Linked DNA regions of Parashewanella spongiae. The protein of the gene in region 1 interacts with the protein of each later gene in a pairwise test. Links are inferred from orthologs where the notes say so. Each region holds a gene or a part of one and is shown on either strand. Other genes may lie near its edges. The genes, in order: ribD and E2I05_RS13800.

Region 1 (7,341 bases):
ACAAATTGAAGCTCAAATTGAACTAGGTGTGGGTCTTTATCGCGGAACACAATTGCCAGTGGCAGTATGGATTTATCGCATAGAGTTTTTATATATGAAAGAGCTAAAGCCGAATACGGCTTTACAGCTGCTATATGAAATAAAAGACACAATCGGACCACGACCATTTTTTTTGCTTGAATTGGATGAGCTAGAAACTGAAATAATTCAAGAACTTTGCCCAAACTTTCTAGATATAGATGCACTTATAGAAAAGAAACCTAGAGAAGCCGCTAAGTGTTTAGCTAAAGCTATTGAAATTATGGATGAAAGCCTTGCTAAAGCCTCAGGTTTACAAGCTAAAATGATAGAGGCTCAAGACGTTGTCAGGGATAGAACATCTACATTTATTAAGCAACATATTGACTGCTATGGAGTAACAGATGCTTACCTTAATGAAATTAAGCTAAGAGGTATAGATAGTGTTCATCAGCATTGGCAAATAGAGCACTTAGTATTCAAAGTTACAGCGGATCAACATAATGGAAAAATTTCAGTAAGGTTAACCCATGTTGAGGACTCAGATGATATTGAATTATCTGAAATAGATATGAATTATTTTAAATATGGTCTTGAAAATGTAGTAACTTTTTCTTTTTATGATGCAGTTAAGGCTAATGAAAAATGGTTGAAAAAGTTTTCACAGGAAGAAGACCCTCTGAGTGACTCTAGGATAAATTTATTGGTCTCAGCGCTGAAAAAAGATGCAGTGCTAGGAAAAACAGCATCTTTTAAATCGGAAGTTCAACTTCAGGCAGAAATGAAAGAGAAGCTAACTTGTCTTTCTAAAGAAGCTCAGCTTGCTTGTTATGAGGTTATCTCGTTATCAAAAGAAATAATTAGTGAACCGGAGCAATGGCTTCCATTGTCAATTTGGATAAGCCGAGTTGATTTTTATGAAGATAAAGATCCCGAAAAAGCCCTTTCGATTTTAAGAGGCATTAAAAAATTAATTAAACCACGAGTATTTAAGCTCTCTAGATACGCTCAAAGAGAAGATAGAATTCAATCAGAAATAAATCTAAAAATTGTTTCAGATGATTATAGACAAGGACTTATTGAAGTAATATCAAGCACCCTAGCCGAAAAGGTCACAGAGGAGAGTGCGGAGTGCTGCCCTATAATGCTAACTCATTTTATACCCGAAGATGATGTTGTTGAAACATATTGGGGAAGTATGTGGAAACTCACTACTAAAGCTGCGCTTATTAGTTGGTTTCGTTCGAACCATCGAGTTAGGCACCCTCTAATGGACAAGCTTTTCGCTCTTGGTCATGTTCGACCTGTTTCAACTGAAAATCAAAAACGCTTGCATGTTCCTTTGCTACTTAAAAGTGATGAGACTAAATCTCATTAACATGTACGGTGATTAAAACAGTAAAATTTGGATTAAGGTACTGTGATTGTTCATCATTCAAGAGTAAAATGCCGCCCAACCTACGAATGTACCTCTTGTTAATTTGAGGTGTATGTCTATATAGAACTAAAAAGCTGAGCTACTGGAGTGAGTCATGCTACAAAAAAATATGAACATTGCGGATTTTGATCCTGATTTATATGAAGCAATGCAATTAGAGAGTGTTCGTCAAGAAGAACATATTGAACTGATTGCTTCTGAAAACTACACCAGTCCAAGAGTGATGGAAGCCCAAGGCTCTATGTTGACAAATAAATACGCCGAAGGTTACCCAAGTAAGCGTTATTACGGCGGTTGTAAGCATGTCGATGTGGTTGAGGCTCTTGCCATCGAACGAGCAAAAGAGCTATTTGGCGCAACGTATGCAAATGTTCAGCCACACTCTGGTTCGCAAGCCAATTCTGCTGTCTATATGGCATTGCTTCAGCCTGGTGATAAAGTATTAGGGATGAACTTAGCTCACGGTGGTCATTTGACTCACGGTTCACCAGTTAACTTTTCAGGTAAGCTTTATGACATCATTCCTTACGGTATTGATGAAACGGGTAAAATTGATTACGTTGAGCTTGAACGCCTTGCTATTGAGCATAAACCTAAGATGATAATCGGTGGTTTTTCTGCGTTCTCAGGTATCGTTGATTGGGCTAAAATGCGTGAAATCGCAGATAAGATTAATGCTTATTTCTTTGTCGATATGGCGCATGTTGCAGGTCTAATTGCTGCTGGTGTTTATCCTAACCCTGTGCCACACGCACATGTAGTAACATCAACAACTCATAAAACATTGGCAGGCCCTCGTGGTGGTTTGATTATTTCAGCGGCTGATGACGAAGATTTGTACAAGAAGTTGAATTCAGCCGTGTTCCCTGGCGGGCAAGGTGGCCCATTGATGCATATCATTGCAGGCAAAGCTGTTGCGTTTAAAGAAGCTTTGGAACCAGAGTTCAAAACGTATCAAACTCAAGTGGTTGCGAATGCCAAAGTGATGGCAGCTCAATTCCAGCAACGTGGTTATAAAATAGTTTCTGGCGGAACTGATAACCATCTTATGTTGGTTGACTTAATCGGTCGCGATTTAACTGGTAAAGAAGCTGATGCGGCTTTGGGAAGCGCTAACATCACGGTTAATAAAAACTCAGTACCTGATGATCCTCGTTCACCATTCGTAACCTCTGGCGTTCGTATTGGTACACCAGCTATCACTCGTCGTGGATTTAAAGAAGCTGAAGCTACACAGCTTACCAATTGGGTTTGTGATGTGCTTGATGATGCTCACAACGAAGACGTAATTAACCGCGTCAAGCAGCAAGTACTAGAGTTGTGTGCTCGTTTTCCTGTTTACGCATAATTGCGCTTGCGGCTGTTCGCCTTGCTAGCAGAAGCGTTTGAAATAAGATAAAATCTGAATGGTCGCAAATGCGGCCATTTTTTTAATCTTAATTTATTTTTATATAAGTAATTGGGGGGCGCAATGCATTGTCCATTTTGCAATACGACAGACACAAAAGTAATTGATTCCCGATTAGTCACCGATGGACACCAAGTTAGGCGCCGCCGCGAATGTATTCAGTGCCATGAACGTTTTACGACTTTTGAAGGGGCTGAATTAGTCATGCCTAGAGTCATAAAACGTGATGGTTCTCGACAACCGTTTGATGAAGATAAGCTTCGTCGTGGTATGTCAAAAGCTTGTGAAAAGCGTCCTGTTTCGATGGATAGGATTGAGCAAGCACTATCTAAAATTAAATCGACACTTAGAGCTACTGGCGAGCGAGAAATCAATTCAGAAATGATTGGTAACTTAATCATGGAGCAGTTGATGACGTTAGATAAGGTGGCTTACATTCGTTTTGCATCTGTTTATCGCGCATTTGAAGATGTTTCAGAGTTTGGCGACGCCATAGCTAAACTTCAAAAGTAAGTTTGGTGTCAACGAGTTAAACGATTTCTTGGAAATGATAGAATGAGCATGTGGTCAACTTTTGATAGACAAATGATGACTCGGGCACTTCAGTTGGCTCGAAAAGGCAGATATACCACTCGGCCGAATCCTAATGTCGGTTGTGTTCTGACTCTTGGACAAAAAGTCATAGGTGAAGGTTTCCATAAAAAGGCAGGAGAGCCTCACGCCGAAGTTCATGCACTCGAACAAGCAAAATCCAATATCCATTCCAATACTGATCCTAATGAAAGCGCACGTGGTGCAACGGCTTACGTCACTCTAGAACCATGCAGTCATTTTGGGCGAACCCCTCCTTGCGCGTTAGCTCTAATCCATGCAAAAGTTTCTCGTGTTGTTGTTGCAGTGCAAGATCCAAATCCGAATGTGGCTGGCAAAGGTATTGCTTTATTACGTGAAGCAGGTATCCACGTAGATGTCGGTTTGTATCAAAATGAGGCCATAGCCGTAAATGATGGTTTTATGAAGCGAATGGAAACAGGGATGCCATACGTGAGCGTCAAGGTTGCGGCTAGTATTGATGGTAAAACAGCTTTATCTAACGGTATATCGAAATGGATTACAGCTGCGGCGTCACGTCGAGATGTACAACGACTTCGCTTACGACATTGCGCGATTGTGACAGGTATCAATACAGTTATAGAAGATGATTGTAGTTTGAATGTTCGTCATAATGAGCTAGGCGAATTGTCCGAATCTTTAGCTGAAACCGCAATTTTACAGCCGTTACGAGTCGTGCTCGATTCCAATTGCCAGATCTCATTATCAGCCAAACTTTTTTTGACCAAAACGCCTATTTTGTTGGTTTCTACTCAGCCATATTCTGCAGAATTTATAAACTCGAAACCAAGCCATGTGGAGTGTTTATTATTACCCTCTTTAAATGGTCGGGTAGATTTAAAGTCGTTATTTAAACACCTTGGTAAGGATTGCAATTCAGTGCTCATTGAAGCAGGTGCTACTTTGGCAGGAGCCGTAATTGAACAAGCTTTGGCAGATGAGCTCTGGCTTTATCAAGCGCCAATATTATTAGGTAGCCAAGGGCGAAGTTGTTTAACTTTGCCTGATTATCTGCAAATGAGCCAAACGCCAGAAATTACATTACTCGATGAACGAAAAATTGGTGAAGATCGCTGTTTTCGTTTTAAGTTAACCAGCAAAAAGTTGTAAAGGTGAGATAAATGTTTACCGGGATCATCGAAGCTGTAGGTCATATCAGCAAAATTGTACGTCAATCAAATGATATACGTTTAACGATTTCGAGTGGAAAACTTGATCTCACTGACGTTCAACTTGGAGACAGTATTGCTACAAATGGTGTCTGTCTAACCGTCGTTCAAAAAAACAGTGATGGCTATGTGGCTGATGTATCCGCCGAAACTGTTGCATTAACGGGTTTTGCTCATTACAAAGTTGGGCAGAAAGTGAACTTGGAAAAAGCGGTTACTGCGACAACGCGTTTAGGTGGTCATCTTGTTTCAGGACATGTTGATGGTATTGCTAAAATTGAACTACGTGAATTACGTGGCAAAGCTATTGAGTTTTGGTTATCTGCGCCAAAAGAATTGGCTCATTATATTGCGCACAAAGGCTCAATTACCATTGACGGAATCAGTTTAACGGTGAACGAGGTGAATGGTTGTAAATTTAGGCTGACCATTGTGCCTCATACACTTGATGAAACTAATTTAGTGGACGCTCAAGTGGGCGGTATGGTTAACATTGAAGTTGATCTTGTGGCGCGCTATTTAGAGCGATTAATGCTTGGCAAAAAAGACGAACCTAAAACCCAGACTGGCCTGACTATTGAGTCATTAGCCAAAGCAGGCTTTATGCGCTAGCTTTGAAATTAATCAAGCTGAACTCTGGATAAGCAAACCTCTACAGCACAGCTATTTTGCCTATTCAAGTGTTGTGCTTCTCTGAAATAGGCTTGCTATTACAGTTGGTTACGCGATGAAACAATGAGTGGTAGATTTCATTATCCCGAGCTCAGGCTTATCAAAATGGTATAACCTAAGGCTTACGAGCAATCATTTACGTCTTGGGTTCAGTATTACTTAAAATTAAAGGTCAGAACATGGCGTTACACAGCATAGAAGAAATCATCGAAGACATCCGTCAAGGTAAAATGGTTATTTTGATGGACGATGAGGACAGAGAAAATGAAGGCGACTTGATCATGGCCGCCGAATTGGTCACACCAGAGGCCATTAACTTCATGGCGACTCATGGGCGAGGTTTAATTTGCCAAACAATGACAGAAAGTCGTTGTAAGCAATTAAACATCCCGTTGATGGTTGATAATAACAATGCTCAGTTTTCCACTAATTTCACAGTATCAATTGAAGCTGCACAAGGTGTAACAACAGGTATTTCTGCACATGACCGTGCGGTAACTGTTAAAGCCGCAGTAGCTAAGGACGCGAAGGCCGCTGATCTTGTTCAGCCAGGACACATATTCCCACTGATGGCACAAGAAGGTGGCGTATTGGTTCGTGCAGGTCACACAGAAGCAGGTTGTGATTTGGCAAGGCTTGCAGGGCTAGAGCCTTCAGGTGTGATTGTTGAAATTCTAAAAGATGACGGCTCAATGGCACGTTGTCCTGATTTAGAAATCTTCTCAGAAAAGCACGGTATTAAAATTGGTACTATTGCTGATTTAATTGAGTACCGAAACACTAAAGAAACTACTATCATCAATGAGTCTGAGTGTAAGTTACCAACCCGATTTGGTGATTTTAAGATGATCACTTTCCGCGATACCATTGATAATCAAATCCATTTTGCATTAGTTAAAGGTGAAGTAACGGCTAACTCATTAGTGCGAGTACATTTACAAAATACTTTTAATGATTTGTTGTTCTCAGAGCGCAGTCAAGAGCGTAGCTGGCCGATTGATAAAGCAATGGAACGTATTGCTGAAGAAGGCGGAGTATTAGTTTTACTCAGCAACTACGAAACACCTGAAAGTGTACTCAACAAAGTGAAAGCGTTTGAAGCTGAAGACAATGGTCAACAACCGGCGGCTAAATGGCAAGGTACGTCTCGTCGTGTTGGCGTTGGTTCGCAAATTTTGTCTTCTTTAGGGGTAACAACAATGCGCTTGCTCAGCTCACCAAAGCGTTATCACTCACTTTCAGGCTTTGGGCTAGAAGTGACTGAGTATATTTCAGAATAAATTTGTTACTGATGAAAATAGACTAGGGTCTGTTGATCTTTCGTGATTGTTTTTGCAGCGATAAATTGGTTATTTTATGCAAGGCAGAGTTTGTGAGGTTTGGTTATTATCGACATACAAAACTGTCGTTACTTCGTTTCCAAATAAGAAAACGATAACGCAGCACCTTTGATTTAGAAAGAGCGACCAATTTACGCTGTCTTCGATGCTTTTGAGCATTCACTGTTCTGTGTTGTGACCAGCTCACTTAGATGGCTAAGCATCACTGCTCACGCCTTGAACAGATAAATGCTCAAATAGCACAAAATTTAATCCTGAAAGATCAACAGACCCTAATACCAATATATAGTAATTAAATGTTCAACTCAGAGCTATGTATGCACACAAAGTACAAACGAAATTGGTGAAAACATAGTTATTACCGACATACAAAACTGTTGTTATTACATTGCTACGTTGAGATAATTTTGTGAAGTATTCTTTATGAACTAAAGTGTGCGCATACAAGTTCCCGAAGGGCAAGGCTAAAGGTTTCCATTACTGCGTTGCACGTTCTTGAATTATCCCGACAAAAGCACGAAGTGCGTTGAACGCCAGCTTTGTATGGCGGCCATTAGGGTATATAGTACTTTGAACATGCGCCTTGTACTGAAAACCTTTATCTCTTGCTGAGTGAGAGATAAATTACTGTAATTAGTATAAAGTTAAATTCTGGTAATTTGCATCAAGACTCGGGCTAGAAAT
Region 2 (7,358 bases), 640 kb from region 1 along the record:
TATAACCAAGCCAAGATGTCAGCAAAAGGTATTCCGCAAATTGCTGTCGTCATGGGTCTATGCACAGCAGGCGGCGCTTATGTACCGGCAATGGCTGACGAATCGATTATCGTTAAAGAGCAAGGCACCATATTCTTAGCGGGTCCACCATTAGTAAAAGCTGCAACGGGCGAAGAAGTCTCCGCTGAAGAGCTTGGTGGCGCGGAAGTCCATACCAAAATTTCAGGTGTTGCCGATCACTTAGCTCAAAATGACGAGCACGCTCTAGAATTAGCTCGCAATGCGGTTTCAAGGCTTAACCATAATAAGCACATAGAAAATACGCTTTCCGCAGTCAAACCACCAAAATACGACCCCAAAGAACTCTACGGCATTGTGGGAACCGATTTAAAAAAACCATTCGATGTAAAAGAAGTCATCGCTCGAATCGTAGATGATTCAGACTTCGACGAATTCAAAGCTAATTATGGTGCCACATTAGTTTGTGGGTTTGCCAAAATTCATGGTAATCCAGTCGGCATTATTGCCAACAATGGCATTCTTTTCTCAGAATCAGCGCAAAAAGGCGCTCACTTTATTGAGCTTTGTTGCCAACGCAAAATTCCGCTTCTATTCCTGCAAAATATTACTGGCTTTATGGTCGGGAAAAAATATGAGCACGAAGGCATAGCCAAACACGGCGCGAAGATGGTAACAGCCGTGACCTGTGCCAACGTACCTAAGTTTACTGTTCTTATTGGTGGCAGTTATGGTGCTGGTAACTATGGTATGTGCGGCCGAGCTTTCGATCCAACCATGATGTGGATGTGGCCAAATGCTCGTATTTCAGTCATGGGCGGTGAGCAAGCGGCTGGCGTATTAGCGACCGTTAAAAAAGATGGTTTAGCGCGCAATGGCGAAAGTTGGAACCAACAAGAAGAAGCTGATTTTAAATCACCAATTGTTGAACAGTACGACAAAGCGGGCCATCCTTATCACGCTAGTGCTCGCTTGTGGGACGACGGCATTATCGACCCAGCTCAAACACGCGATGTAGTAGGCTTAGCTTTATCTGCAGCGCTCAACGCACCTATCGAAGAAACGCGCTTTGGCGTGTTCCGCATGTAATTTGAAGGTAACTATAATGACCACAAAAACTATCTTCGAAGATCAAAATTATCAACACATAATCTGTGAGATTGATGATCGCGGTGTCGGCTCGCTCATTCTGAATCGAGTCGATGTTCATAACGCCTTTGATGAAGTGATGATTGCAGAGTTAATTTCAGCATTACACAGATTTGCCAATGACAATCAATGTAAATTACTCATTGTTAAAGCCAATGGTAAACATTTTAGTGCTGGGGCTGATCTCAATTGGATGCGTAAACAAGTCAAAATGGATTTCGACCAAAATCTGGCCGATGCAAATACCCTTGCAAAGCTCATGAATGACTTAGATAAATTCCCTAAGCCAACGATTGCTCACGTTCAAGGCGCAGCATTTGGCGGAGCGCTAGGTTTAATCTGTTGTTGTGATATGGCTGTCGCGACGCCGAAATCGAGCTTCTGTTTAAGCGAAGTAAAACTTGGGTTAATCCCTGCAGTAATCAGTCCTTACGTAGTTCGTGCTATGGGTAATAGAGCCTCTCGTCGCTACATGTTGACTGCCGAACGTTTTACTGCTGAAAAAGCATTACAACTGCAAATTATTCATGAAGTTGGAGAAGACTTACAAAAATTGAGTCAACCAATGGCCGATGCATTACTTGCGAACAGCCCTCAAGGGATGAACTGGTGTAAATCATTAATTGCTCACCTCGAAAGTGGCGAAATCAATGCCCAAACCTTATCCCATACGAGTGATCGAATTGCCCGAATTCGTGTTTCAAGTGAAGGACAAGAAGGACTCAATGCCTTTTTTGAAAAACGACAACCGAACTGGCAGCAAGTAGAAGGGGATTAACACTATTTCGCATTGATATTTTTGTTATTCAACGAAAGCAAAAAGCTTTCAGAATAAGGCGGAAGGTTGAAAATTTATCGGGCATAAATTAAGAGCTGACAACGAAATTATGAAAGCTTTTAGCTTCGCCCGAAGGGAGTGTTACTAGATGAATGTAATGTGTAAAAAACATTTCGTCATCACTAAATAAGAAAAACAACATTTACAGTAACACTTTGAGTTTAAAAATATAAATAAGGAATAGTGTCCGATGTTTACCAAACTACTGATTGCTAACCGCGGTGAAATTGCTTGCCGAATCATTGATACAGCAAAAAAGATGGGCGTACGTACGGTGGCAGTTTATTCAGATGCAGATTCAAACGCTCGTCACGTCGCTATGGCTGATGAAGCTTTCTATCTTGGAGCCAGTGCTCCAGCTCAATCATACCTGCGTGGAGATGCCATTATTGAAGTGGCAAAAAGAGCAGGCGCTCAAGCGATTCACCCAGGTTATGGTTTTTTATCAGAAAACGCAGAATTTGCTCGCCAATGTGAGCAGTCTGGTATTGAATTTGTCGGGCCAGGTTCGGACGCGATTGATTCAATGGGCAGTAAAAGTGCCGCTAAAGTCATTATGTCTGCCGCCAATGTACCACTCGTTCCGGGTTACCATGGTGACGATCAAACAGATGATGTGTTATTAAAAGAAGCTCACAAAGTGGGTTATCCGCAACTTATCAAAGCCGCTTATGGCGGTGGTGGCAAAGGCATGCGGATCGTTGAAAACCAAAGCGAACTGCAAGGCGCCATCGACTCAGCGCGTCGTGAAGCGGCCTCTTCTTTCGGTAACGATAAATTATTGATGGAGCGTTACCTTCGTCAACCAAGACATGTTGAAGTGCAAGTGTTTGCTGATAAACACGGTAATTGTGTTTATCTATCAGACAGAGACTGCTCAGTGCAACGCCGCCATCAAAAAGTTGTTGAAGAAGCACCTGCTCCGGGTTTATCTGATGATTTACGCAAACAAATGGGTGAAGCTGCGGTTGCAGCTGCGAAAGCCATTGACTACGTTGGCGCTGGTACCGTTGAGTTTTTGCTTGATACCGACGGCAGCTTTTATTTCATGGAAATGAATACTCGTCTGCAAGTAGAACATCCTGTAACTGAATTGGTCACAGGCCAAGATCTAGTAGAATGGCAATTAAAAGTGGCACATGGGCAGACTTTGCCACTAGAGCAGTCTGAAATTCAAATTTCTGGTCATTCTTTTGAAGTGCGCGTTTACGCAGAAGATCCTAAAAACGAGTTTTTACCAGCCAGTGGCAAACTCGAATTTCTTCGGGAGCCAAGCCAAAATCAACACGTGAGAATTGACTCCGGAATTCGTGAACACGATGTGATCAGTAATTTTTACGATCCAATGATTTCAAAACTCATTGTGTGGGACGAAAATCGCCATCTTGCCTTGCAGCGTATGGAAAATGCATTAGACAATTATCGGATTGTTGGACTCAAACATAATATCGCTTTTTTACGCAGTATTATCACTCACTCCGCATTCGTAAAAGCCGATTTTTATACAGACTTTATCGAGCGTTATAACGATAACTTGTTTACCAGCAAAAGTGTAGATCCAGCGAAAGTGTTAGCGCTTGCTGGTTTATCCCAAGTGTTACACCGCCAGCAAGCTTTGCAAAGCGACACATCGCCTTGGGCTAGCTTAACAGGGTTTAGAGTCAACAGTGCCAATCGCCAACAAGTTCGTTTGCTTGATGATGACAATCAACTCGTTGAACTAAACATTATCGAACAATCAAATGGTTATGAAATAAAGGTTGGTGAACAGATCATTACTATTAATGGTGAACTGGCATCAAATGGTTTACTCGCGCAAATTGGTGATCATCGTTTTCTTGTGCCTATCGCTCAAATTGAAAATGATTTCACCCTATTTATCGACAACCAACAATTTCATTTCAAAGCGGTGCAAGCCCAGCAGTTGAGACAAGAAGACAATAGTGAAGATCAATTAAACGCACCAATGAATGGCACCATTGTCACTCATTTAGTTGATGTTGGCGCTCAAGTAAAAGCCGGTCAAGGTTTGATGGTAATGGAAGCCATGAAAATGGAGTACACCATCCAAGCCCCATTTGATGGCGTAGTGAGTGAATTTTTCTTTCACCCCGGTGACCTTGTCACTGACGGTTCTCCCCTTCTCGATGTTAACCCTAATGACGCTCTTGACAGTAAAAGGGACGGAGAATAGAGCATGACAGTCAATATATTTGAAGTCGGCGCACGCGACGGATTACAAAATGAACCCCATGTGAGCACTCAAGACAAAGTGACGCTAATCAATGAGCTTGCACAAGCAGGTGTTCGTCGAATCGAAGCCGCCAGTTTTGTGTCACCCAAGTGGGTGCCACAAATGGCCGACTCAGCGACAGTAATGGATCAAATTGAGCGCAACCCATCTGTGCAGTACAGTGCCCTCACCCCAAATTTAAAAGGACTTGAAGCAGCACTTGCCGCTGATGTTGACGAGATAGCTATTTTTGGTTCAGCCTCTGAGGCTTTTAGCCAAAAAAACATAAACTGCTCAATTGAAGAATCCATTGCGCGTTTTAAGCCTGTAATCGAATTAGCCAAACAACACAACTTGCCTGTTCGTGGTTACGTATCGTGCGTACTCGGTTGTCCATACGAAGGTGAAATCGCGGTTTCTGAAGTGGTAAGAGTCACAGAACTTCTACACACCATGGGTTGCTACGAAGTATCGCTCGGTGACACTATCGGCGTTGGCACACCGAAAAAAGCACTGCAAATGCTTCAAGCGGTTTCACAAAGCGTTTCAATCGATAAGTTGGCACTGCATTTTCACGATACTTACGGGCAAGCGCTCGCTAACATTCAAGCCTGCTTAGAAACCGGAGTGTCAGTATTTGACTCATCCGTGAGCGGCCTTGGCGGCTGTCCATATGCAAAAGGCGCTTCTGGTAACCTTGCTACCGAAGACTTGGTTTATATGCTGCACGGTATGGGATTAGATACTGGCATCAATATAGAAAAACTGTCCCAAGCCGGCAATAAAATATGTAAAGCATTAGGCAAAAGCAACGCTTCAAAAGTTGCTCAAGCGATTTTAACTCATTAAAAGGAACTGACATCGATGGCAGGACTGAATAAAGTAGTCAGCAGCTACACCGAAGCACTGGCAGGGCTCAAAAGCGACATGACAATCATGGTTGGTGGTTTTGGTTTATGTGGTATTCCAGAAGGATTAATCAACCAAATGACCACAATGGATGTAACCGGCTTAACGGCAATATCAAACAATGCTGGTGTCGATGACTTTGGCTTAGGTTTATTACTGCAAAAGCGTCAAATCAGCACCATGATTGCTTCGTACGTCGGTGAAAACGCGACCTTCGAAAAGCAAATGTTGTCCGGTGAGTTAAATGTCATTCTCACACCACAAGGCACATTAGCTGAAAAAATACGAGCAGGCGGCGCTGGTATTCCAGCATTTTTTACAGCAACCGGTTACGGCACGCCTGTCGCAGAGGGTAAAGAAACCCGCGAAATTAAAGGCCGTCATTACGTCCTTGAAGACTCGCTCACCTCGGATTTTGCATTAGTTCGCGCATGGAAAGCCGATACTATGGGTAACCTCGTATTCCGTAAAACCGCTGCTAATTTCAATCCAATGATGGCAACAGCAGGCAAAATAACCGTAGTAGAAGCCGAGCACATTGTTGAGCCGGGTGAACTCGATCCTGATCATATCCACACACCGGGAATTTATGTAGATCGCGTCATTCAAGGTACATTTGAAAAACGCATTGAACAACGCACGGTTAAGGCATAAGGAAGATCCTAAAATGGCATTATCAAGAGAACAAATGGCTCAACGAGTAGCCAAAGAACTTCAAGATGGCTTTTACGTAAATTTAGGCATTGGCATCCCAACTCTGGTGGCAAATTATGTTCCTGAAGGAATGGAGTTAATGCTGCAATCAGAAAATGGTTTGCTCGGTATGGGCGAGTTCCCAACCGAAGATACCATAGATCCTGATCTGATCAACGCGGGTAAGCAAACGGTAACCGCAGTAAAAGGCGCTTCTTTTTTCTCATCAGCTGAAAGCTTTGCCATGATCCGCGGCGGCCATGTTGATTTAACAGTACTTGGCGCATTTGAAATTGACGTGAACGGCTCAATTGCATCATGGATGATCCCCGGCAAACTCATTAAAGGCATGGGCGGCGCAATGGATTTAGTCGCAGGTGCAGACAACATTATCGTGATGATGACTCATGCTGATAAACGAGGTAACTCAAAGCTACTGCCTTTATGTGAGCTGCCGTTAACGGGTTATGGCTGCATAAAACGAGTCATCACCGACTTGGCGCTACTAGAAATTAAAGATGGCGCTTTCCATTTAATTGAAAGAGCTCCTGGCGTTTCAGTTGAAGAAATCCAATCAAAAACAGCAGGTAAGTTAACCGTTAATGGTGATGTACCTGAGATGGTTCTTTAAATCTAAGTTTGACTATTAAGCTTTAAAATTTCATTGAGTTCAAGCATCATAATTGTTTATGAATATAACCACTCTCTCGAAAGTTTGAGTGGTTTTTTATACAGTTCCCTTTCTCGTTTACACGAAATCTTTAATAGCTAAAAAAATAAAGTTTGTTTATGGTTGAACTTCAAACATAGTTAGCCTTATCCATGAATAATACCAATTACTGTAATTAAATGCTCAACTCAGAGCTATGTATGCGCACAAAGCACAAACGAAATTGGTGAAAACATAGTTATCTACGTTGAGATAATTTTGTGAAGTAATTTTTGTGCATACAAGCTCCCGAAGGGCAAGGCTAAAGGTTTCCATTACTGCGTTGCACGTTCTTGAATTATCCCGACAAAAGCACGAAGTGCGTTGAACGCCAGCTTTGTGTGGCGGACGTTAGGGGATATATTGCTTCGAACATGCGCCTTGTACTGAAAACCTTTATCTCTTGCTGAATGAGAGATTAATTACTGTAATTGGTATAATCAATAAAGCCGAGAAAATACGTGAGCACAATCGATATCAATCAAACAAGACGGGCATTACTAAAAGGGTTATCTGCCCTCGCCGCAAGTAGTTCACTGTTATCCATTCCGGTTTTGGCGCAAAAAAAACGAATGTATATTGATGGACTTTCATTTTTGCCGGAAGATTTGGCTGATTTAAGTAAGTCCAAACTCTCAGCCTATATTTGTGATATTTCCGACATTGAGGCCATTAAACAAGCCGATGGCACAACTAATTACAAACGGACTTATAAAGCCTGCTTAAGTAGCATTAAAGCAGCCCAAAAGCGCGTAGATGATAATCCAAAACAACTTATTTTAGGTTTGAGTAGCAAAGATATAGACAGA

Evidence for each region.
Region 2: the proteins of ribD (region 1) and E2I05_RS13800 interact in binary tests that used the Escherichia coli proteins (3 or more experiments, as listed by UniProt). The link is inferred for Parashewanella spongiae from one-to-one orthologs.

The regions. Positions count from the first base shown.
Region 1 is NZ_CP037952.1:4,153,780-4,161,120, reverse strand. Bases 2,530-5,505 are described here. They hold ribD (bifunctional diaminohydroxyphosphoribosylaminopyrimidine deaminase/5-amino-6-(5-phosphoribosylamino)uracil reductase RibD), read left to right. Parts: upstream 2,530-3,425; coding sequence 3,426-4,586; downstream 4,587-5,505. Other genes in these bases: ribBA (bifunctional 3,4-dihydroxy-2-butanone-4-phosphate synthase/GTP cyclohydrolase II), read left to right, coding at 5,497-5,505; E2I05_RS16470 (riboflavin synthase), read left to right, coding at 4,598-5,257; nrdR (transcriptional regulator NrdR), read left to right, coding at 2,928-3,377; glyA (serine hydroxymethyltransferase), read left to right, coding at 2,530-2,804. Also shown: E2I05_RS16490 (hypothetical protein), read left to right, coding at 1-1,396; more of glyA, read left to right, coding at 1,551-2,529; more of ribBA, read left to right, coding at 5,506-6,597. UniProt on the Escherichia coli protein: Converts 2,5-diamino-6-(ribosylamino)-4(3h)-pyrimidinone 5'-phosphate into 5-amino-6-(ribosylamino)-2,4(1h,3h)-pyrimidinedione 5'-phosphate.
Region 2 is NZ_CP037952.1:3,511,930-3,519,287, forward strand. What follows is about bases 1,705-4,697. They hold E2I05_RS13800 (acetyl/propionyl/methylcrotonyl-CoA carboxylase subunit alpha), read left to right. Parts: upstream 1,705-2,195; coding sequence 2,196-4,199; downstream 4,200-4,697. Other genes in these bases: E2I05_RS13795 (enoyl-CoA hydratase-related protein), read left to right, coding at 1,705-1,945; E2I05_RS13805 (hydroxymethylglutaryl-CoA lyase), read left to right, coding at 4,203-4,697. In the rest of the region: E2I05_RS13790 (carboxyl transferase domain-containing protein), read left to right, coding at 1-1,107; more of E2I05_RS13795, read left to right, coding at 1,124-1,704; more of E2I05_RS13805, read left to right, coding at 4,698-5,087; E2I05_RS13810 (CoA transferase subunit A), read left to right, coding at 5,103-5,801; E2I05_RS13815 (CoA transferase subunit B), read left to right, coding at 5,815-6,471; E2I05_RS13820 (membrane dipeptidase), read left to right, coding at 7,020-7,358. UniProt on the Escherichia coli protein: This protein is a component of the acetyl coenzyme A carboxylase complex; first, biotin carboxylase catalyzes the carboxylation of the carrier protein and then the transcarboxylase transfers the carboxyl group to form malonyl-CoA.